Regions from separate parts of the Pseudomonas sp. AC239 genome, predicted to be linked through region 1. Evidence: predicted binding sites of a transcription regulator. Region 1 holds the regulator's gene; each other region holds the start of a gene.
What was found. The regulator sigma-54, encoded in region 1, starts transcription at its own class of promoters, with help from an activator protein. The targets are predictions, from matches to a motif close to ANTGGCATNNANNTTGCTNT.

Region 1 (5,643 bases):
ACCACGCCCAGCAGAACCGGGTGGTGCTGATCGACAAGGCCAAGGTTATCGACAAGGATAACAACGTCACCCAAGGCGAAAAAATCGTCTACGACACCGTGAAGAAACTGGCCAGCGCCGGTCGCGCCACGGGCAGCAAGGTCACCGAATCGCGTCCGCGCATCGACATGGTGATCCAGCCGAAGAAGAAAACCGAAGAGAAATCCCAGTAATGGCAACTCTGAAAGCTCAGCACCTGGCCAAGGCCTATAAAAGCCGCCAGGTCGTGCGTGACGTCAGCCTGTCGATCGACAGCGGGCAGATCGTCGGCTTGCTCGGCCCGAACGGCGCCGGCAAGACCACGTGCTTCTACATGATCGTCGGCCTGGTGCAGGCGGATCAGGGCCGTGTGCTGATCGATGACCTGGACGTCAGCCACCAGCCAATGCACGGCCGCGCCAAGGCCGGTATCGGCTATTTGCCGCAAGAAGCGTCGATCTTCCGCAAACTGTCGGTTGCCGACAACATCATGGCGATTCTTGAGACGCGTCCGGAGCTGGACAAGGCCGGTCGTCGCAAGGAGCTGGAAAGCCTGCTGCAGGAATTCCACATCAGCCACATCCGCGACAACCTTGGCATGAGCCTTTCCGGTGGTGAGCGTCGCCGGGTGGAAATCGCTCGTGCGTTGGCGACTGCGCCGAAATTCATCCTGCTCGACGAACCGTTCGCCGGTGTCGACCCGATCTCGGTGGGCGACATCAAGCAGATCATTCACCACCTCAAGGCCAAGGGCATCGGTGTGCTGATCACCGACCACAACGTCCGCGAGACACTGGATATCTGCGAAACCGCTTACATCGTCAACGACGGTCAATTGATCGCTGAAGGCGATGCCGAGACCATCCTGGCCAACGATCTGGTCAAGGAAGTGTATCTGGGTCACGAGTTCCGCCTGTAAGCGCGACAGCGCTGTATCGATTCAAGGCGCATTTATCCGCTTTAATTGTTACAGCGCTCTAGGCAAACACTTCAGTTTCAGGCATATAATTTGCTTAAGTTTGGCGCTTCGGCGCCCTGTAGTGGATGGCGCAAAGCGCCGGCGAATAAGGTGTTAAGCCCCTGCCATGAAACCATCGCTAGTCTTGAGAATGGGCCAGCAGCTGACGATGACGCCGCAGCTGCAACAGGCCATCCGTCTGCTCCAATTGTCGACCCTGGACCTGCAACAGGAGATCCAGGAGGCTCTGGAATCCAATCCGATGCTCGAGCGCCAGGAAGAAGGCGACGACTTCGACAACGCCGATCCTCTGGCCGACAACGCCGAACAGAAGCCCGCCGAGATTCAGGAACCCTCCTATCAGGAAACCGCCCCAACGGTGGACAACCTCGAGGATGGCGAGTGGAACGAGCGCATCCCCAACGAATTGCCGGTGGATACCGCCTGGGAAGACGTCTACCAGACCAGCGCCAGCAGCCTGCCCAGCAGCGATGACGACGAATGGGATTTCACCACCCGCACGTCCGCCGGGGAGAGTCTGCAGAGCCATCTGCTCTGGCAACTGAACCTGGCACCGATGTCCGACACCGATCGCCTGATCGCCGTGACCCTGATCGACTGCATCAACAATCAGGGCTACCTGGACGAAACGCTCGAAGAGATTCTCGAAGCATTCGATCCGGAACTGGACATCGAGCTCGATGAAATCGAAGCCGTCCTGCATCGCATCCAGCAATTCGAACCCGCCGGGATCGGCGCACGCAACCTCGGCGAATGCCTGCTTCTGCAACTGCGCCAACTGCCAGCCAAGACGCCGTGGCTGAGCGAAGCCAAGCGTCTGGTTACCGATTACATCGACTTGCTCGGCAGCCGCGATTACAGCCAGTTGATGCGCCGCATGAAGCTCAAGGAAGACGAGTTGCGCCAGGTCATCGAGCTGGTGCAGAGCCTCAATCCGCGTCCGGGCTCACAGATCGAATCGACCGAAGCCGAATACGTTATTCCCGATGTGATCGTGCGCAAGGACAACGAGCGCTGGCTGGTCGAGCTGAACCAGGAATCGGTGCCACGTCTGCGCGTCAACGCCCAGTACGCCGGGTTTGTGAAGCGTGCCGACACCAGCGCCGACAACACTTTCATGCGCAATCAGTTGCAGGAAGCCCGCTGGTTCATCAAGAGCCTGCAAAGCCGTAACGAAACCCTGATGAAAGTGGCCACGCAGATCGTCGAACATCAGCGCGGCTTCCTCGAATACGGCGACGAAGCGATGAAGCCGCTGGTATTGCATGACATCGCCGAAGCGGTCGGCATGCACGAATCAACGATTTCCCGGGTAACCACGCAAAAATTCATGCATACCCCGCGCGGTATTTATGAGCTGAAATACTTTTTCTCCAGCCACGTCAGCACCTCCGAAGGCGGCGAATGCTCGTCCACAGCGATCCGCGCGATCATCAAGAAACTGGTCGCCGCGGAAAATCAGAAAAAGCCGTTGAGTGACAGCAAGATCGCTGGTTTACTGGAGGCACAAGGCATTCAGGTGGCTCGCCGCACCGTCGCCAAGTACCGCGAATCCCTCGGAATCGCGCCTTCGAGCGAACGCAAGCGGTTGATGTAAGCCACGTTACAGCGTTCCAGTGGCAGGCTTTTCGGCCTGCCGCTTTATGCACTGGCAACGAAGGAGAAGCTGTATGCAAGTCAACATCAGTGGACACCAACTGGAAGTGACCCAACCTCTGCGTTCCTACATCGAGGAAAAACTCCAACGACTGGAGCGACATTTCGACAAGATCACCAACGTGCAAGTCACGATGTGCGTCGAAAAGCTGAAGCAGAAGATCGAAGCCACCTTGCATATCCCCGGCAGCGAAGTGGTCGCCAACGCAGAAGATACTGACATGTACGCTGCGATCGACTCACTCACCGACAAGCTGGATCGCCAACTCAAAAAGCATAAGGAAAAGACCCAGAGCCTCCTCCAGGGCGCAACCGGTCGTTAACACCCCTATCCCATGATCCGACTTGAAACCATCCTGACCCCCGGCCGTTCCCAAGTGAACGCGCCGGGCGGCAGCAAGAAAAAAGCCCTCGAACAGATTGCCAACCTGATCCACCGCGAAGTGCCGGATCTGGCGATGCAGGATGTCTTCGAGGCGCTGATCGCCCGTGAAAAACTCGGTTCCACCGGTTTCGGCAACGGCATCGCCATTCCCCATTGCCGCCTCAAGGGCTGCACGGCGCCAGTCAGCGCCCTGCTGCACCTGGAAGCCCCGATCGATTTCGACGCCATCGACGGCGCCCCGGTCGACCTGCTCTTCGTGCTGCTGGTCCCGGAGGCCGCGACTGATGCGCATCTGGAGTTGCTGCGCCAGATCGCCAGCATGCTCGACCGCAAGGAAGTGCGCGAAAAACTGCGCAGCGCCGCGAGCAACGAAGCCTTGTACCAGGTTGTGCTGGACGAGCAGAACGGGCACTAATCATGCGCTTGATCATCGTCAGTGGCCGTTCGGGCTCGGGCAAAAGTACCGCCCTGAATGTCCTTGAGGACAACGGCTACTACTGCATCGACAATCTGCCGGCCGGTTTGCTGCCGGAACTGGCCGAGCGGGCGCTGATTCACACGGAACTGGCGCAGCCGCTGGTCGCCGTGTCGATCGATGCGCGCAACCTGCCCAGCCATCTGTCACGCTTCCCTGAGTTGCTCGAAGACGTGCGTGCCAAGCATATCAAGTGCGATGTGCTGTACCTGGACGCCGATGAAGAAACCCTGCTCAAGCGTTTTTCCGAGACCCGTCGTCGTCACCCGCTGAGCAACGCCAATCGCTCGCTGGCCGAGGCGATTCACGATGAAACCGCCCTGCTCGGCCCGATCGCCGATCTGGCTGACCTGAAAATCAACACCACCAGCCTGAATCTGTATCAACTGCGCGATACCCTGAAGTTGCGTCTGTTGAATCAGCCTGAGCCCGGCACGGCGTTTCTGGTTGAATCATTTGGCTTCAAGCGCGGCATGCCGGTCGATGCCGATCTGGTCTTCGATGTGCGCTGCCTGCCCAATCCGTACTGGAAACCGGAGCTGCGCGCGCAATCGGGCCTTGATGCACCGGTGGCCGAGTACCTGGCGCAGCAGCCGGATGTCGAAGAAATGTATCAGGACATCTACGCCTACCTGAACAAGTGGCTGCCACGTTTTGCCGCCAGCAACCGCGCCTACGTGACCATTGCCATCGGCTGCACCGGCGGGCACCACCGCTCCGTCTACCTGACCGAACGTTTGGGTCAGGCCCTGCAGAAAACCCTGAAGAACGTCCAGGTTCGCCACCGCGACCTCACCTAAAGGATCCACACCGCGATGCCTGCTCGTGAAATCGAAATCATCAATAAACTGGGTCTGCATGCCCGGGCATCGGCCAAATTTGTCGGCGTGGCGGGTCAGTATCCAGACTGCACGATCCGAGTGGGACGCACACCTGAAACGACTGTCGACGGCAAGAGCATCATGGCAATGATGATGCTCGCGGCGGGCAAGGGCACCAAAATTTATTTGAGTACTGAAGGGCATCAAGAGCAGGAAGCCATGGATGCGCTGGTAGCGTTGATCAACAACTACTTCGACGAAGGTGGCTGATAGCCAAAGTCAAAAGATCGCAGCCTGCGGAGCTCCTACAGGAAACGCATTCCAGGGTGGTAGCTGCCGCAGGCTGCGACCTTTTGATCTTCTTTCAACCCAACGCCGTATCCATCACCATCATCAGACAAAACCCGATCAACAAGCCAAGACTCGCCAGTTTGTCATGTCCGTGACGGCGCGACTCCGGGATCACTTCGTGGGTCACTACCAGCAACATCGCCCCGGCCGCCAGTGCCAGTCCCAGCGGCAACAGTACCTGAGCCAGACTCACTAGCCACGCACACAACAGCGCAAACACCGGCTCAACCAACCCCGACGCCGCGCCGATCAGAAACGCCCTGACCCGTGACATTCCTGCCCCGGCCAGCACCAAAGCAATCACCAGTCCTTCCGGCACATCCTGCAGAGCGATGCCCATCGCCAGGCTGTCGGCGTCCGGCATGCCGCCGCCGGCAGATACGCCGACCGCCATACCTTCGGGAATGTTGTGCGCAATGATGGCGAACACGAACAGCCAGATTCGCGGTGGAATCACCGGATGGTCGAGCGTGCCGACGAGCATCTCCGGCGAGGCACCGGAAACCCTGCGATCTACCAGATACAGGCCAAACGCGCCGAGCAGGATGCCGAAACAGATCAGGCCACTGGCAGCCCACGGCGTCAGACCAAGACTTTCGGCCGCAGCAATCCCCGGCACGATCAACGAAAATGCGGTCGCCGCCAGCATCACCCCGGCACCAAATCCCAGCAAGGTGTCGCTGAGTGCCTGCGGCATGCGCCGGATCACCAGCACTGGCACCGCGCCAAGCGCCGTACCCAATGCGCAGATGGCACCGCCCTGCAAGGCGCGCAACAGCCTCGGTTCCAGATTCAGCCATTGCAAACCGTGGGCGACCAGTAAAGTCATCCCCGCCAACAGCAACAGTGAACCCACCGCGTAACGAAACATGCGCCCGCTGCCAATCGCCAGTGTTTCCGTGCCCATACTCAGCCCTGATTGTTTTTATGGAAGGCTTAAACCAGCGCGGCCTGATAG
Region 2 (5,643 bases), 960 kb from region 1:
CTGCAGTTGGGCGCAAACAGCCGCACCTGGCAGACCGAAGAGCTGCTCAAGCATCCTCAGCTGCAAATTCTCACGATCAACAATGATGTTTCCTACAAGAAGGACATGACCTATCAAGCCGTGCCGCTGGCCGCATTGCTGACGGGGGTCAAGCGGGAGGATCACTTGCAGGCGGTGGCGCTGGATGGCTTTGCCGCAGAGTTGGCCGCCGCGCCCTTGCTGAACAAGGACGGCGCACGCGCATGGCTCGCAATCGAGGACCCGGCGCGGCCGTGGCCGCCGCTGTCTGCCGGCAAGCACAGCGCCGGGCCGTTCTATCTGGTCTGGACCGATCCGCAGGCCGGCAATATCAGCCCCGAACAGTGGCCGTTCGAGGTCGCCAGCATCAAGTTGCTGGCGCCGGTGGCCCAACGCTTCCCTGCCCTGCTGCCCGATCCTGCCTTGAAGGCCGATGATCCGGTGAACAAGGGTTTTGCCCTGTTTCAGAAAAACTGCCTGGCCTGTCATCGATTGAATGGTGCTGGCGATGCGCAGTTCGGGCCGGATCTGAATATTCCGTATAGCCCGACCGAGTATTTTGGGGCGGATTTCTTGAAGCGTTACATCCGCGATCCGCAGAGTTTGCGCCAATGGCCGCAGGCGAAGATGCCCGGGTTTTCGGCGCAGGTGTTGCCGGATGGAGACCTTGAAATGCTTGTGGGCTATCTCAAGCACATGGCCGGCCGCAAAGTTAAGCCGTAAGCCTTAGGGTGTTATTACTGGCCTCTTCGCTGGCAAGCCAGCTCCCACAGGGTGTGCGCAGAGTTCGAATCAGCGGTCATCCTGTGGGAGCTGGCTTGCCAGCGATAGCGGTATCCCGAATCTATTGTTGCTGCACGGAAATAACCGGCGTCGGCGAGACGAACACCTTCGCATGCATCTGCTCGCAGCCGCCGCCCCGGCGCATGCCGCGTACCGGGCAGGCATCGAGATAATCCAGACCCACCGCCAGCTTCAGGTGGCGCTCCGGGCGCGCCAGTTGGTTGGTCACGTCGAAGCTGTACCACGCGTCGTCCAGCCACGCTTCTGCCCAGGCATGACTGGCCAGATGCTCGCAATCTTCGCTGTACAGATAACCCGACACGTAACGCGACGGCACGCCAAGGCTGCGCGCGCAGGCAAGAAAAGCATGCGTATGGTCCTGACAGACGCCGGAGCGCCCGGCGAAAGCTTCGGCGGCGCTGGTGTCTACCTCGGTCGAGCCGGGCGTGTAGGTCATGTGCTGATTCAGACCGTGCATCAAGTCGATCAGCGCGGTGCGATCACGCCGTTGCTTGCAGTTCTTCGCGGCAAACTCGCGCAAGGCCTCATCGGCTTCGGTCAGGCGCGTGAAGCGCAGGAACGGCAGCGCCGACTGGCTCTCATGTTCGGCCTCGCGCAATTCGTCGATATCGACCTGCCCCCGGGCGCCAATGATGATCGCTTCGTGGGGCTCGTCCATGGTCAGCACATGCAGGATGTTGCCGAACGGATCGAGCTGCGCACGCACAGGACGCGGTAGGTCGAGTTGCCAACTGAGCACATGCTGGCGCTCGCTGTCGTGGGGCGTCAGGCGCAGGTACTGGATGCTCGCGCGCACCTGATCTTCATAGTGATAGGTGGTCTCGTGGCTTATGGAAAGTCTCATGCAGCCTCCAGGTAGGAACTGTGAATGGCGTTGCCCAACTGGCGCACCAGCGGGATGAATTCGGTCAGCCAGGCGTGCAGGCCTTCTTCGAGGATTTCGTTGATGCCGGTGTAGCGCAGGCGCGCGTCCATTTCCGCCGCCAGGCGTTGTGCCGGTCGGCCGTTGGCGCCGGGCAGTTGCGCGAGGATCTGGTCGATCTCTTCGGTACAGGCACGCAGCGAACGCGGCACATCGGCGCGCAACAGCAGCAGTTCGGCGACATGCCGGGCGCCGGGCGCGTCGCGATAGATTTCGGTGTAGGCCTCGAACGATGACAAGGCGCGCAACAGCGCACTCCACTGGTAATAGGCGTGCGCGGTGCCATCGCTCACCGCTTCGGCCTGATCACCAGCCATCTCGTAACGGGCATCGAGCAGGCGCAGCGTGTTGTCCGCGCGCTCGATAAAGGTGCCCAGACGAATAAAACGAAACGCGTCGTTGCGCATGATCGTGCCGTAGGACGCGCCACGGAACAGGTGCGAGCGCTCCTTGATCCATTCGCAGAAACGGCTCATGCCGTAGCGGCTCAGACCCTGTTCGGCGATGCCGCGAATTTCCAGCCAGGTGGCGTTGATGTTTTCCCACATGTCGGCGGTGATCCGCCCGCGCACGGCATGGGCACTGGCTCGCGCCGAGCCGAGGCAGCTGTAAATGCTCGCCGGGTTGGCCGCGTCCAGCGCAAAGAAATGCAGCAGACGCTCGGCGTGCAGATCACCGTGGCGTTCAAGGTAATCATCAAGGGTGCCGGTAATGAGCAACGGCATGGCGAGTTCGTGCAGCCCGTCGCCGCGCCCGTCCTGCGGCATCAGCGACAGCGAATAACTGATGTCGAGCATGCGCGCGAGATTCTCCGCACGCTCCAGGTAACGCGACATCCAGTACAGATCCGAGGCAGTTCTACTTAACATGGCAAGCTTCCTTCAATCCTCGACTACCCAGGTGTCCTTGGTGCCGCCGCCCTGGGAGGAATTCACCACCAGGGAGCCTTCACGCAACGCGACCCGGGTCAAACCGCCAGGCACCACCCGGGTTTCGCGCCCGGAAAGCACGAACGGACGCAGGTCGATATGGCGTGGCGCGATGCCGTTTTCGACAAAGGTCGGACAAGTTGACAGCGATAGCGTCGGTTGCGCGATGTAGGCATGGGGTTTGGCTTTGATGCGCTCACGAAAGGCATCGATTTCCGCCGTCGTCGCGGCCGGCCCGACCAGCATCCCGTAACCGCCGGAGCCCTGTGTTTCCTTGACCACCAGATCGGGAAGATTGGCCAATACGTGGGACAGCTCGGAGGGGTTGCGGCATTGCCAGGTCGGCACGTTTTTCAGAATCGGCTCTTCGTCGAGGTAGAACCGGATCATGTCGGTGACAAACGGGTACACCGATTTATCGTCCGCCACCCCGGTGCCGATGGCGTTGGCCAGCACCACGTTGCCGGAACGATAGGACGACAGCAGCCCCGGCACACCGAGCATCGAATCCGGGTTGAATGCCAGCGGATCGAGGAATGCGTCATCGAGGCGACGGTAGATCACGTCGACCGCTTTCGGGCCGTCGGTGGTGCGCATGAACACCTTGTCGTCGCGCACGAACAGATCCGCGCCTTCCACCAGCTCAACGCCCATCTCCCGCGCCAGAAACGCATGTTCGAAGAACGCGCTGTTGAAGCGTCCCGGCGTCAGCACCACTACGCTGGGATTGTCGATCGGGCTGGAGCTTTTCAGGGTGTCGAGCAGCAGGTTTGGGTAGTGATCGATCGGGGCAATACGCTGGGCGGCGAACAGTTCGGGGAACAGGCGCATCATCATCTTGCGGTCTTCGAGCATGTAGCTGACGCCGCTGGGTGTGCGCAGGTTGTCCTCGAGGACGTAATAAGTGCCATCGCCGTCGCGCACCAGATCGACGCCGGAGATGTGCGAGTAGATGTCGCGGTGCAGATCCAGGCCCTGCATCGCCAACTGGTATTGCTCGTTGGCCAGCACCTGTTCGGCGGGAATGATCCCGGCCTTGATGATGCGCTGCTCGTGATAGAGGTCGGCGAGAAACATGTTCAACGCCTTGACCCGCTGAATACAGCCGCGCTCGACAATCCGCCATTCACTGGCGGGGATGCTGCGGGGAATGGTATCGAACGGAATCAGCCGCTCGGTGCCTTGCTCGTCGCCATAGAGCGTAAAGGTGATCCCGGCACGGTGGAACAGCAGATCGGCCTCGCGGCGGCGCTGCGCGAGCAACTCGTCGGGCGTCTCGGCCAGCCAGCGGGCAAATTCCCGGTAATGCGGGCGGACCAGGCCGCCGGCATCGTACATCTCATCAAAATAGGTGCGGATCATGCCGTACTCCTTGTCACTCCGGACATACAGGCCTTCGCAAGGCCCGTGCCATCGGCATAAACGCTTTTAATTCAATCGGTTGTAGATCTATGCCGCAGACCGCGCACCATTCCTGTGCGGCAAATGCCCCGGCCCGATTGCCCCCGCTTCATTGCGACGCACTGCATCGCCTATCACCAGCATAGTCAGAGTTGATTTCACTGCGCGGCCGCGACTGCGGATAATCCGCGCATTCGCTGCAGAACTTCCCCGGCACGCCGCCGCGAAGTAGACAGCTCAACTGATCTGCACTGCCTTGGCAGCCCCGTCCCGACAGGACTTTATCGCGTACCCGTCTTCCCTTTTAGCCACCCTCTCCGGTGGCTTTTTTTTGCCCGGGATTCTTGTTTCAGGGTTTTGCCACTGCGATGTGCAGAAGCCAGAAACGACAACGGCCGACCCGAAGGTCAGCCGTTGCCCGATACAAAATGCTCAATATCAATTCAGGCGGTAACGATTGCGCACCTCCTGCTTCACGCCCCAACCCTCGATAATGCCGCCCAGCGGTTCGACCACGGCAGAAAAGCCTTGCTCGAAATCGCCGATGTCGTCATAGGTTGCGTACATCACTTTGCTCAATTCCAGCGACCAGGCGCCGTCGTCGCGCGCACTGACCTGGGCATTGATGGATTCACCGCGAAATTTGCCTGCTGCCCTGCGCGCCCGCTCCTCGTCCGGGAAAATCGCGTAGAACTCGATGGGATGGAACCGGGAAAAATCGAAACCGCCTTCTTTCATGCGGCGCAGAACGTTGCTGCTGATGTCTTCTTGATAGGCTGTGCTCATGAATCGTCCCCCTCGATTGATGGATAGACTTTCCGTGTTCCCGCCCCGGGCCTTTTGGCCTAAGTACTACGGCAACGTGGTTGCGCGCGGGAAACAAGCATGTAGCTGACAAGACCAGACCTTAGCGATCCATTCGCTGATCTCGCTTGCAGAGTAGCCCCAAGAGAGCGCCGCTGCCAAGGCCTGGTTTTCGAGATGACAGGAAGTGTTCAGATGGGTGTGATGCTGCGGATTTCGATGCCGTTCTGGGTCTTGAGGTTTTTCACCCCGGCATCGGCGGTGCGCCCTTCCAGATCGTTCAGATCCAGCTGGGCAGCGACCGGAAGAAGCCGCTCCTTGATCAGCCGTGCGGCTTCATCATCGGACGGGCATTCCTCACGTTCGAAGACTTCATCAACAATTTCGCCGTGATCATCCACGAAAGTGACTTTCCACTTTTGCATCAGTGCCTCCTCAATCAACCCGTAAATGGGCTTACCTCTATCTCGACTTTTTTCCGCGATAGTTGGTTCAAAAGGATTACAGCCGCCAACGGTGAAAATAACCATCCGATCGATAGGGCGGACTTCTGTGGCGAGGGGATTTATCCCCGTCCGGCTGCGCAGCAGTCGTAATACCGTCCATTGCGGCTTGACGGAGACACCGCGCAGGCCGGTTCAGGGATGCTGCGCATCCCAACGGGGATAAATCCCCTCGCCACAAAAGTTCCCTTGCAGAGCGACGTCAGGGTGATCAGTCGTTGCTCGGCTTATTGACCGCTTGCAGCACGTATTGCGGCAAAGC
Region 3 (5,643 bases), 1.0 Mb from region 1:
CGGCAGTGGCCATTGCTGCAATTGCACCAGCGCATCGCCAATGCTCGCTTCGCCCAGCGCATCGACGCGCACCAGCAGGGCACTGGCGTTGTCCCGACTGCCGGCCAGATGCGCGGCGTTGACCAAGGTTTGCGCGGCGCTGTGCAGGTCCGCTTGATCGCGCAGAATCGCCGCGATTGCGGTATCGCCCAAGGTCGACCAGACGCCGTCGCTGAGCAAAACGAAGCTTTCACCCTCACGCAGTTCGCCGTCGAGGAAATCCAGGACCAGATGCTGATCGAGCCCGAGCGCACGTTTGAGCACGTGCTGCATGCCCGGTTGCTCCCAGACGTGATCCTCGCTGATGCGCTGCAAGCGCTCGGCGTGCCAGCGATAAACCCGGCAATCGCCGACGTGGGCGAGGGTGAAGCGCCGACCGCGCATCACTAGCGCGCTGACCGTGGTCAGCAGCGGTTGCCCGCCGCCGTTGGCCTGCAGCCAGCGATTTTGCGCGAGCAGCAGGCGATCCAGCGCCTGGGCCACGCTCCAGGTTTCCGACGTCGCGTAGTAGTCCAGCGCCAGCGCCTGCAAGGTCGAACGCGCGGCGAGGCCGCCATCGGCGCACTGGCTGACGCCGTCGGCGATGGCGAACAGATAACCCTTGCTCACCGCCAGTGCCGGCGCCGGTGTCACCGAACGCAGGGCGTCCTGATTCTCCGCACGCGGGCCGGTGGCGCTGGCTTCGGCGAAGCTCAGTTGCAGAGCCATTGAGGCCTCAGACCCGCGCCGCTGTCACTGCCGCCGAACCCCAGGTGGTTCTCCAGCGACGCTTGACGCCGTGCAGGCCAAACCATGCCAGCACGCCGAGGCTGGCGAACAACCACAGTGCCAGTTGATAGCTGCCGGTGCTTTGCTTGATCGCGCCCATGCCGGCCGCGAGGGCGAAGCCGCCGATACCGCCGGCCATGCCGATCAGCCCGGTCATCACGCCGATCTCCAGACGAAAACGCTGCGGCACCAGTTGGAAAACCGCACCGTTGCCGGCGCCCAAGCCGAGCATGGTGCAGACGAAAAGCGCCAGCGCCGCGTAGGAACTTGGCAGATTGAAGCCCACCGCTGCGATGCAGATGGCAGCGACGGTGTACATCGCCAGCAAAGTGCGGATGCCGCCGAAGCGATCGGCCAGCGCGCCACCCAATGGCCGCATCAGGCTACCGCCGAACACGCAGGCCGCGGTGTAGTAGCCAGCGGTCACCGGGCTCAGACCGTATTGATCGTTGAAGTAACCGGGCAGGGCGCTGGCCAGGCCGATGAAGCCGCCGAAGGTGACGCTGTAGAAAAACATGAACCACCAGCTGTCGCGATCACCGAGGGCCTTGAAGTAGTCGGCCATGGCTTTCGGTTTCGGCCGCTGCGGGGCGTTTTTTGCCAACAGGGCGAACAGCAGCAAAGTCAGCACCAGCGGGATCAGGGCGAAACCGAAAACATTGCTCCAGCCGAACGCAGCGGCAATCACTGGCGCCAGCAGCGCGGCGAATACGGTGCCGGAGTTGCCCGCACCGGCGATGCCCATGGCTTTGCCCTGATGCTCTGGCGGGTACCACTGCGAGGCCAGCGGCAGCGCCACGGCGAACGAGGCGCCGGCCATGCCGAGGAACAGGCCGAGGATCAGCGCCTGTTCATAACTGTGGATACCCAGTTTCCACGCACCGAACAGCGCGCAGATGACGATGACCTGGCCGATCAGCCCGGCGGTCTTTGGCGACAAGCGATCAGCGAGCATGCCCATGGCGAAGCGCAACACCGCGCCGGCGAGAATTGGCGTGGCGACGACCAGGCCGCGTTGCTGGGTGGTCAGGTGCAGGTCGGCGGCAATCTGCACCGCCAGCGGGCCGAGCAGGTACCAGACCATGAAGCTCAGGTCGAAATACAGGAAGGCCGCGAACAGGGTCGGGGTATGGCCGGATTTCCAGAAGCTTGAATTCATCGCGCACCTCGGCTGAAAAGAGTCTCGAAAGGAGTCATGCACAGCAGGTGGAGCGCCTCACGGCCGCACCACCGGCCCCGCTCTGTGGGGCCAAAACGCAAAAACGCCGCTACCTGATTCGCCGAGGGGCGAACGGGGTGAGCGACGTCTTTGTCGTAGGTGGGGCAACCGCCGTTGGTTACCTGTGCGGTTTGCTTAGCGAGATTTGTGCCAACAGTTCGTGACCGAGGTGTCGCCATTCGCGAGCAGGCTCGCTCCCACATTGGAATGTATGCCACCTGTGGGAGCGAGCCTGCTCGCGAAGAGGCCCGCTCTGACAACACAAAGTCTCAGCCCAGCAACTCACTCATGGCAATGATCTGCTCCGCCACCTGAATCAGCTTCTGCTGGCGGCTCATGGCCTGGCGGCGCATCAGGGTGTAGGCCTCTTCTTCGTTGCAGTCCTTCATCTTCATCAGCAAACCCTTGGCCAGTTCGATGCGCTTGCGCTCGGCCAGTTGCTGGTCACGGGCCTGCAATTGCGCGCGCAAAGCCTGGTCACTCTCGAAGCGCGCCATCGCCACGTCGAGAATCGGCTGCAGCCGCTGTGCGTGAATGCCTTCGACGATGTAGGCACTGACCCCGGACTTGATCGCCTGACGCATCACCCCCGGATCATGTTCGTCGGTGAACATCACGATCGGCCGGGGCTGGTCGCGGCTGACCAGTACCACTTGCTCCATGACATCGCGGCTCGGTGACTCGGTATCGATCAGGATCACGTCCGGGCGCACCGTTTCGACGCGCGCCGGCAGGTCGATGGTCAGGCCGGACTCGTCGATTACCTCGAAGCCGGCCTCGGTCAGCGCCGCTTTCAGGCGTCCGACTTTTTTCGCGGTGTCGTTGATCAGCAGAATGCGCAACATGTTCGCGGTCTCCTGTCAGCGCTGGGCGAGAAGCGGGGCGGCGTCGCTCAGGGCATGCAGCTTGAAACTGCGCGCATAGCCCGCCGGATCGCTGCCGTCCCAGACCTTGCCGTCGAGCAATTGGCTGCTGCGCAGGTCTGCGCAGGAAGACGCTACGCCAACAGCGCTCGCTGCCTCGCGATACAAATCCAGGCGCTGAACCTGGCGGGCGACGGCCAGATAATCCGGATCCTCGCGCAACAGACCCCAGCGACGAAACTGGGTCATGAACCACATGCCGTCGGAAAGGTAGGGCAGATTGACCTCGCCATCGCCATGAAAACGCAACGCATGCGGATCCTGCCAGCGATTGCCGAGGCCGTCGGCGTAGTCGCCCATAAAGCGCGGTTCGATGCACGCGGCGGGGGTGTCGAGGTATTCGGTGGCGCTGAGTAATTGCGCGGTACTGCGGCGGTTTTCCGGGCTTTCTTCGATGAAGCGACTGGCCTCAAGAATGGCCATGACCAGCGCCCGCGCGGTGTTGGGATATTGCTCGACGAATTCGCGGGTGCAGCCGAGGACTTTTTCCGGGTGGTCGGGCCAGATGCTCTGGCTGGTCGCCAGGGTGAAGCCGAGGTCCTGCTGCACGGCGCTGGCCGCCCACGGTTCGCCGACGCAAAAGCCGTCGATGCGCCCGGCTTGCAGGTGCGCGACCATTTGCGGCGGCGGCACCACCACGCTGTCGACGTCCTGCAACGGATGAATGCCCTGGCTCGCCAGCCAGTAATACAGCCACATCGCGTGTGTGCCGGTGGGGAAGGTCTGGGCGAAGGTCAGTTTTGCGCGGCTTTGGTGCACATGCCGATCGAGCGCTTCAGGACTGTTCACGCCAGCCTGTTGCAAACCATGGGACAGGTTCAGGCTCTGGCCATTCTGGTTCAGGCCCATCAGCACCGCCATGTCGGTGGGGGCGACGCCGCCGATGCCCAGGTGCACCGCATAAATCAGCCCGTACAGGCTGTGCGCGGCATCCAGTTCGCCGCTGACCAGCTTGTCGCGCAGGTTGGCCCAAGATGCCTGACGCTTGAGGTTCAGAGTCAGGCCGTAGGGCTGGGCGAAGCCCTGAGTGGCGGCGACCACCACCGAGGCGCAGTCGCTCAGCGCCATGAAGCCGAGATTGATCGCGCTTTTTTCCGGCGCATCGCTGCCGTTGACCCAGGCCAGAGGCCCCAAGGACGTTTCGTTCATACGCTACCTCAAAAAAAACGCCGTCCCGGATTCTGCGCAGGCAAAACCGGGGACGACGCCATTGTCCTGGCCTGCGCGCCGTCATTGGTCGGCAGACTGATGAGCAGGGCGGTGCAAGGCATATGCCAGTCGCCTGATTCGCGCAGGCGCCTCGCGCCGGGCGACGATGCCCGGCTATAATCGCCGCCTCTTTTCGCCGCCCGAGTCATTGCCGCCCATGTACACCCTGGCCCGTCAGCTGTTGTTCAAACTTTCCCCGGAAACCTCCCACGATCTGTCGCTGGATCTGATCGGCGCGGGTGGACGTTTGGGCCTCAACGGCTTGTTGTGCAAGGCACCGGCAAAGATGCCGGTGACCGTCATGGGGCTGGAGTTCCCGAACCCGGTGGGGCTTGCGGCAGGCCTGGACAAGAACGGCGCGGCCATCGATGGTTTTGCGCAACTGGGCTTTGGCTTCGTTGAAATCGGCACCGTGACCCCGCGTCCGCAGCCGGGTAACCCGAAACCACGGATCTTCCGCCTGCCGGAAGCCGACGCGATCATCAACCGCATGGGTTTCAACAACCTTGGCGTGGATAATTTGCTGGCGCGGGTCGCTGCGGCAAAATACAAGGGCGTGCTGGGCATCAACATCGGCAAGAATTTCGACACCCCGGTCGAGCGTGCGGTCGACGATTACCTGATCTGCCTGGACAAGGTTTACGCCCACGCCAGCTACGTCACCGTCAACGTCAGCTCGCCAAACACCCCGGGCCTGCGCAGCCTGCAGTTCGGTGATTCGCTCAAGCAATTGCTCGCGGATCTGGCCACGCGCCGCGCTGAACTGGCGCTGCGCCACGGCAAGCATGTGCCGCTGGCAATCAAGATCGCCCCGGACATGACTGACGAAGAAACCGCGCAGGTTGCCCAGGCGTTGATCGAAACAGGCATGGACGCGGTCATTGCGACCAACACCACCCTCAGCCGTGTCGGCGTCGAAGGCATGGAGCATGGTGACGAGGCGGGCGGTCTGTCGGGTGCGCCGGTGCGTGAAAAGAGCACCCATACCGTGAAGGTGCTGGCGGGCGAATTGGCCGGGCGTTTGCCGATCATTGCTGCGGGCGGGATTACCGAGGGCAAGCACGCGGCGGAGAAGATCACGGCCGGTGCAAGCCTGGTGCAGATCTATTCGGGCTTCATCTACAAAGGCCCGGCGCTGATTCGCGAAGCGGTAGACGCCATCGCCGCGCTGCGCTGAGGATTGCGGAGGCCTTGTGGGAGCCTTTGTGGCGAGGGGATTTATCCCCGCTGGGCTGCCCAGCAGCCCCAAACCTTGCACACTGATATGCCAGTTAAATTGAAATTCCGACTTCGCGACTGCTGCGCAGCCGAGCGGGGATAAATCCCCTCGCCACGTGGATCCCGATTAACCTTTTTTGCAGGCAATAAAAAGGGCTCCTCGAAGGAGCCCCTGGGCCGTAGCCCGCCGTCCGGGAAGGACGTGCGTGGTTAATTCAATGCAGATTCAGATTGTCGTGTCGGAATAAATGCCCTGTGTCAGCCGAC
Region 4 (5,643 bases), 640 kb from region 1:
AAATGCAAAAACCAAACCAAGGCTCCGAAAAGAAGCGCTTGAGCCCTGAAACAGGCGATTGACGCGCGTTTGTATGGCACGAAGCCAGCTCAAACGGGAAGTTTCGAACCAAAATGGGTTGGGTTGTGGGCGAGTTGCAGTTTAGTGCACCAATAGGGTGCGCATGCCTGGCAGACGTTAAAAGAAGCGCAGGAATGGATTTTTCGGCTCTTCCGGTTTGTCCTTGAGCGGGCATTCCGGGCGCACGCCGTAATCGTCGGCGCCACAGGGTTTGGCCTGACGTTTTTGCGCCAGGGAAATGCGCAGCAGGTGGAACGGCTGATTGGCGGTGCGTTCCACGGTACGCCCGGCGGCGTCGAGGATTTCGATCGAAAGGCTGTGGCTGCCGCGATCAATGTTGCTCAGTGCAAATACCGGGCTGACGCCGGGCTCGCCAGTGGCCTTGCCATCCAGCAGCAGGCGATAACGATGGCCGCTTTGCAGGCCGGGCTCGCTGGTGACACTGACGATCAGCTCGCCGGCGCTGCTGCGCAGGGTGGCATCAGGCTCTGGGATCAGAATGCGCAGCATGTCGTAATGAAAGGGCGCTGGTTCGGCGGATTTTTTCGCCGTGGTGATCGGCGCTGCGGTGTTGGCAGGGACCGCCATGCGATTGCTCGTCGCGATCGGCACTCGCTTGGCGTTGGCGCGTGGCTGGTCGGTATAGACGCGGTTGCCCTGTGCGTCGATATAAGTGAAGACCTCGGCCGTGGTGGGCGACGCCATCAGCGCCAGGATGAGTATCAGTCCGGCACGGATCATGGCGTGTGCACGCGCTGCACGGTGAAAACCGCAGGCTGGCTCTGCTGGATGACGGTCTGGCCGTCGATCACTTGCACGGCCAGGCGATGCTCACCGCGATCAACGTTGATCAATTGCAGAACCGGCACGTTGCTCGGCTGGCCGTAGGGCGCGTCGTCCAGGACCAGTCTCAGTTGATGCGGTGGTTGCAGACGAGGCTTGATCAGAACGTTGACCGTGAAGGTGCCGTTGTTGGCGCGCAGCGCCTCGTCAGTGGGCAGACCGGCGAACTCGAGGATGTCGTAGGCGTTGCGCGGTGGTTGCGGTTGTTCTGCGGTGGGTGCCTGCGGCGCACTCGGTGCTTGCGGCTCGACCCGGTTGAGGGGTGGCAGCTCGAGCGGTTGCGCCTGTACGCCGTCCGGCGGCTGATTGCTGTAAGCCGTGTTGCCGTTGGCGTCGGTGTACTTGTAGATCTGCGCGGCGGCGGGCAGGGCGATCAGCAGCAGGATGTAGAGAAGCATGCGACCCATGAAATCGACCGGGGTTGGAAACGATGGGTAGCAGCATAGGACAGGTGGGGCGGTTGGCCCAACTGGCGACACATTCAAAGATCATTCAGACACCACAGATCTCCTGTGGGAGCGAGCCTGCTCGCGAAGGCGTCGCATCAGTCACCATCATCTTCAATGCCTCACCGCTTTCGCGAGCAGGCTCGCTCCCACAGGGTAAATGAACTGCGCCGGGCAAAAAAAAGGCCTCCCGAAGGAGGCCTCTTTTGTCACGCCACTTTACGCAGCGCTACCGGATCAGCAGCTGTAGTACAGCTCATATTCCAGTGGGTGTACGAAGGTGCGAACCTTGATTTCTTCTTCCGATTTCAGCGCGATGTAAGCGTCGATGAAGTCGTCGGAGAACACGCCGCCCTTGGTCAGGAACGCGCGGCCCTTGTCCAGCTCTTCCAGGGCTTCTTTCAGGCTGCCGCAAACCTGTGGAATCTCTTTCGCCTCTTCAGGCGGCAGGTCGTACAGGTTTTTGTCGGCAGCATCGCCTGGGTGGATCTTGTTCTGGATACCGTCCAGACCGGCCATCAGCAGTGCTGCGAAGGCCAGGTACGGGTTGGCAGCCGGATCCGGGAAGCGCGCTTCGATACGGCGGGCTTTCGGGCTCGACACGTATGGAATACGGATCGAAGCGGAACGGTTGCGCGCCGAGTAGGCCAGCATTACCGGAGCTTCGAAGCCTGGGACCAGACGCTTGTAGGAGTTGGTCGCCGGGTTGGTGAAGCCGTTCAGGGCCTTACCGTGCTTGATGATGCCGCCGATGAAGTACAGAGCGGTATCGGACAGGCCGGCATAGCCTTCACCAGCGAAAGTGTTCTTGCCGTCTTTCCAGATCGACATGTGTACGTGCATGCCCGAACCGTTGTCGCCGTACAGTGGCTTCGGCATGAAGGTCGCGGTGCGGCCGTAAGCGTCGGCAACGTTGTGCACAACGTATTTCAGGGTCTGAACTTCGTCGGCCTTCTTCACCAGGGTGTTGAACTTGACGCCGATTTCGTTCTGGCCGGCAGTTGCCACTTCGTGGTGGTGAACTTCAACCGACTGACCCATTTCTTCCAGTGCGTTGCACATGGCGGTACGGATTTCGTGGTCGTGGTCGAACGGTGGAACCGGGAAGTAGCCGCCTTTCACGCCTGGACGGTGACCCTTGTTGCCGCCTTCGATGTCCTGGTCGGACATCCACGAACCTTGCTCGGAGTAGATCTTGAACATCGAGCCGGAGATGTCCGACTTGAATTTCACCGAGTCAAAGATGAAGAACTCAGGCTCTGGACCGGCGAATACGGTGTCACCGATACCGGTGGCTTTAAGGTGCTCTTCGGCGCGCTTGGCGATCGCACGTGGGTCGCGATCGTAGCCCTGCATGCTCGAAGGTTCGATGATGTCGCAGACCAGAATCAGAGTTGGGTCTTCGGTGAACGGATCGAGTACGGCCGTTTCGTCGACCGGCATCAGGATCATGTCGGAGGCTTCGATGCCTTTCCAGCCGGAGATGGAGGAACCGTCGAACATCTTGCCGACTTCGAAGAAGTCGTCATCCAGCGCATCGCGAGCCGGCATGGTCACGTGGTGCTGAGTGCCTTTGGTGTCCGTGAAGCGCAGATCAATCCACTTGACGTCATGATCTTTGATGAGTTGAACCGACTTCGACATAGTGTCCTCCGGGTGAATTAGGGCGGGTAGTGGATGCCCTTAATAATGGTGATGCCGGCGCGAATACTCTGCCAAGGCAACCTGCCTCACAAGGGAGCAAATTGCATGCCAGTGCCCCAGCATGGGTTTTTTGCCCCAAATTCACGCTTATTAAGGTGCGCAGGCAACTGAATCGACAAATCTCGCCCCGTAATGTTGCGTTTAATTCCAGAAATGACCCGTTTTGGTGCAAGCAAAACCTTCTGCACATTAACTGGTTAAACCTTGAGCAATTTCCGCTATAATCCGCGCCCCCCTTTTTCGGCTGGCCGTTCGCGCGCTGTTTTCATGAAACTTATCGTAAAAGTCTTCCCCGAGATCACCATCAAAAGCCGACCTGTCCGGACGAAATTCATCCGCCAGTTGGCCAAGAACATCCGCACCGTGCTCCGTGACCTGGACCCGGCCGTGGTGGTGAACGGCGTGTGGGACAACCTCGAGCTGGAAACCCGTGTTACCGACCCCAAAGCCTTGAAAGAGATGGGCGAGCGCCTGACCTGCATGCCGGGCATCGCGCACTTTTTGCAGATCGACGAGTACCCGCTGGGCGACTTCGACGACATCACCGAGAAGTGCAAACAGCACTACGGCGATGCGCTGGCCGGGAAGATTTTCTCGGTACGCTGCAAGCGCGCAGGCAAGCATGCCTTCAGCTCGATGGACGTGGAAAAATACGTCGGCAGCAAGCTGCGTCGCGAGTGCGGTGCGGCCGGAATCGACCTTAAAGCGCCGCAAATCGAAGTCCGTATCGAAGTTCGCGACAAACGGTTGTTCGTGATCCACAGCCAGCACAACGGCATCGGCGGCTATCCGCTCGGCGCGTTGGAGCAGACGCTGGTATTGATGTCCGGCGGCTTCGATTCGACTGTGGCGGCTTACCAGATCATGCGTCGCGGCCTGATGGCGCACTTCTGCTTCTTCAATCTCGGCGGGCGTGCCCACGAATTGGGCGTGATGGAAGTCGCGCACTTCATCTGGAAGAAGTACGGCAGCTCGCAACGCGTGCTATTTGTCAGTGTGCCGTTCGAGGAAGTGCTGGGCGAAATTCTCGGCAAAGTCGATAACAGTCATATGGGCGTGGTTTTGAAGCGTATGATGTTGCGCGCCTCGTCCGAGATCGCCGAACGCCTGCACATCGATGCACTGGTGACCGGTGAAGCGATCTCCCAGGTATCGAGCCAGACGCTGCCGAACCTGTCGGTGATCGACTGCGTGACCGACAAGCTGGTGCTGCGCCCGCTGATCGTCGCGCACAAGCAGGACATCATCGACACCGCCAACGAGATCGGTACCGCCGATTTTGCCCGGCACATGCCGGAATATTGCGGCGTGATTTCGGTCAACCCCAAGACCGCAGCCAAGCGTGGCCGGGTTGAGCACGAAGAGAAAGAATTCGACATGGCGGTGCTCGAGCGTGCGCTCGCCAACGCCAAACTGGTACCGATCGATCGGGTGATCGACGAATTGGGCCAGGATTTGCAGATTGAAGAAGTCAGCGAGGCACTGGCCGGCCAGATCGTGATCGACATCCGTCACCCGGATGCCGCCGAGGATGAGCCGTTGGAACTCGCTGGCGTGGAAGTACAGACGATGCCGTTCTATGCAGTGAACGCTCGTTTCAAGGAGCTGGATCCGACTCGCCAGTACCTGCTGTATTGCGACAAAGGCGTGATGAGTCGCCTGCATGCTCACCATTTGCTCAGTGAGGGGCATGCCAATGTGCGCGTTTATCGACCGAGCTAAGTGCCCGGGGCTGTTTGCCTGTGGCCTGCGTCACCGGCCCCCCGACACCGCCGTCAAGCTGTAACGGCCATGCCGGACACTACTGCTAATCGCTGCCAAGACTTGTCAGCAAACCGAATCCTCTGATCGAGATACACAAGTGATCGAAAATCTACGCAACATCGCCATCATTGCTCACGTTGACCACGGTAAAACCACCTTGGTAGACAAACTCCTGCGTCAATCCGGCACTCTGGAGCGCAACGAGCTCAACGACGAGCGCGTGATGGACTCCAACGACCAGGAAAAAGAGCGCGGTATTACCATTCTGGCGAAAAACACCGCCATCAACTGGAACGGCTACCACATCAACATCGTGGACACCCCGGGCCACGCCGACTTCGGCGGCGAAGTTGAACGCGTGATGTCGATGGTTGACTCCGTTCTGCTGCTGGTTGACGCTCAAGACGGCCCTATGCCGCAAACCCGCTTCGTGACCAAGAAGGCTTTCGAAGCCGGCCTGCGTCCAATCGTGGTGATCAACAAGGTTGACCGTCCAGGCGCACGTCCGGACTGGGTTCTGGACCAGATCTTCGACCTGTTCGACAACCTCGGTGCGACCGAAGAACAACTGGACTTCCAGGTTGTTTACGCTTCGGCCCTGAACGGTATTGCCGGTCTGGACCACACCGCCATGGCGGAAGACATGACTCCGCTGTACCAGGCGGTAGTCGACCACGTTCCGCCTCCGGCCGTTGACCGTGACGGTCCGTTCCAGATGCAGATCTCCGCTCTGGACTACAACAGCTTCCTGGGTGTTATCGGTGTTGGCCGTATCGCTCGCGGTCGCGTCAAGCCGAACACCCCGGTTGTCGCTATCAGCGCCGAC

Region 2: a site for sigma-54 is predicted at 4,069-4,088, ahead of ACZ0AZ_RS17770 (circularly permuted type 2 ATP-grasp protein). Genes of this name have one in related genera too.
Region 3: a site for sigma-54 is predicted at 4,209-4,228, ahead of ACZ0AZ_RS18030 (CmpA/NrtA family ABC transporter substrate-binding protein). Genes of this name have one in related genera too.
Region 4: a site for sigma-54 is predicted at 3,087-3,106, ahead of glnA (type I glutamate--ammonia ligase). Genes of this name have one in related genera too.

Annotation. Positions count from the first base shown of each region.
Region 1 covers NZ_OZ409864.1:2,922,856-2,928,498, reverse strand. The annotation lists gene lptA (lipopolysaccharide transport periplasmic protein LptA) at 1-212, shown strand, start outside; gene lptB (LPS export ABC transporter ATP-binding protein) at 212-937, shown strand; gene ACZ0AZ_RS13175 (RNA polymerase factor sigma-54) at 1,104-2,594, shown strand; gene hpf (ribosome hibernation-promoting factor, HPF/YfiA family) at 2,668-2,976, shown strand; gene ptsN (PTS IIA-like nitrogen regulatory protein PtsN) at 2,989-3,453, shown strand; gene rapZ (RNase adapter RapZ) at 3,456-4,313, shown strand; gene ACZ0AZ_RS13155 (HPr family phosphocarrier protein) at 4,329-4,604, shown strand; gene ACZ0AZ_RS13150 (ZIP family metal transporter) at 4,699-5,592, opposite strand; gene ACZ0AZ_RS13145 (superoxide dismutase) at 5,622-5,643, opposite strand, start outside.
Region 2 covers NZ_OZ409864.1:3,887,072-3,892,714, reverse strand. The annotation lists gene ACZ0AZ_RS17785 (c-type cytochrome) at 1-741, shown strand, start outside; gene ACZ0AZ_RS17780 (transglutaminase family protein) at 863-1,666, opposite strand; gene ACZ0AZ_RS17775 (alpha-E domain-containing protein) at 1,663-2,613, opposite strand; gene ACZ0AZ_RS17770 (circularly permuted type 2 ATP-grasp protein) at 2,626-4,035, opposite strand; gene ACZ0AZ_RS17765 (ribonuclease E inhibitor RraB) at 4,513-4,860, opposite strand; gene ACZ0AZ_RS17760 (hypothetical protein) at 5,070-5,303, opposite strand; gene speE (polyamine aminopropyltransferase) at 5,593-5,643, opposite strand, start outside.
Region 3 covers NZ_OZ409864.1:3,948,545-3,954,187, forward strand. The annotation lists gene ACZ0AZ_RS18015 (protein kinase domain-containing protein) at 1-747, opposite strand, end outside; gene ACZ0AZ_RS18020 (nitrate/nitrite transporter) at 755-1,966, opposite strand; gene ACZ0AZ_RS18025 (ANTAR domain-containing response regulator) at 2,296-2,871, opposite strand; gene ACZ0AZ_RS18030 (CmpA/NrtA family ABC transporter substrate-binding protein) at 2,887-4,098, opposite strand; gene ACZ0AZ_RS18035 (quinone-dependent dihydroorotate dehydrogenase) at 4,316-5,335, shown strand; gene rmf (ribosome modulation factor) at 5,635-5,643, opposite strand, start outside.
Region 4 covers NZ_OZ409864.1:2,287,804-2,293,446, forward strand. The annotation lists gene ACZ0AZ_RS10570 (DUF4124 domain-containing protein) at 178-801, opposite strand; gene ACZ0AZ_RS10575 (DUF4124 domain-containing protein) at 798-1,310, opposite strand; gene glnA (type I glutamate--ammonia ligase) at 1,587-2,993, opposite strand; gene thiI (tRNA uracil 4-sulfurtransferase ThiI) at 3,321-4,775, shown strand; gene typA (translational GTPase TypA) at 4,915-5,643, shown strand, end outside.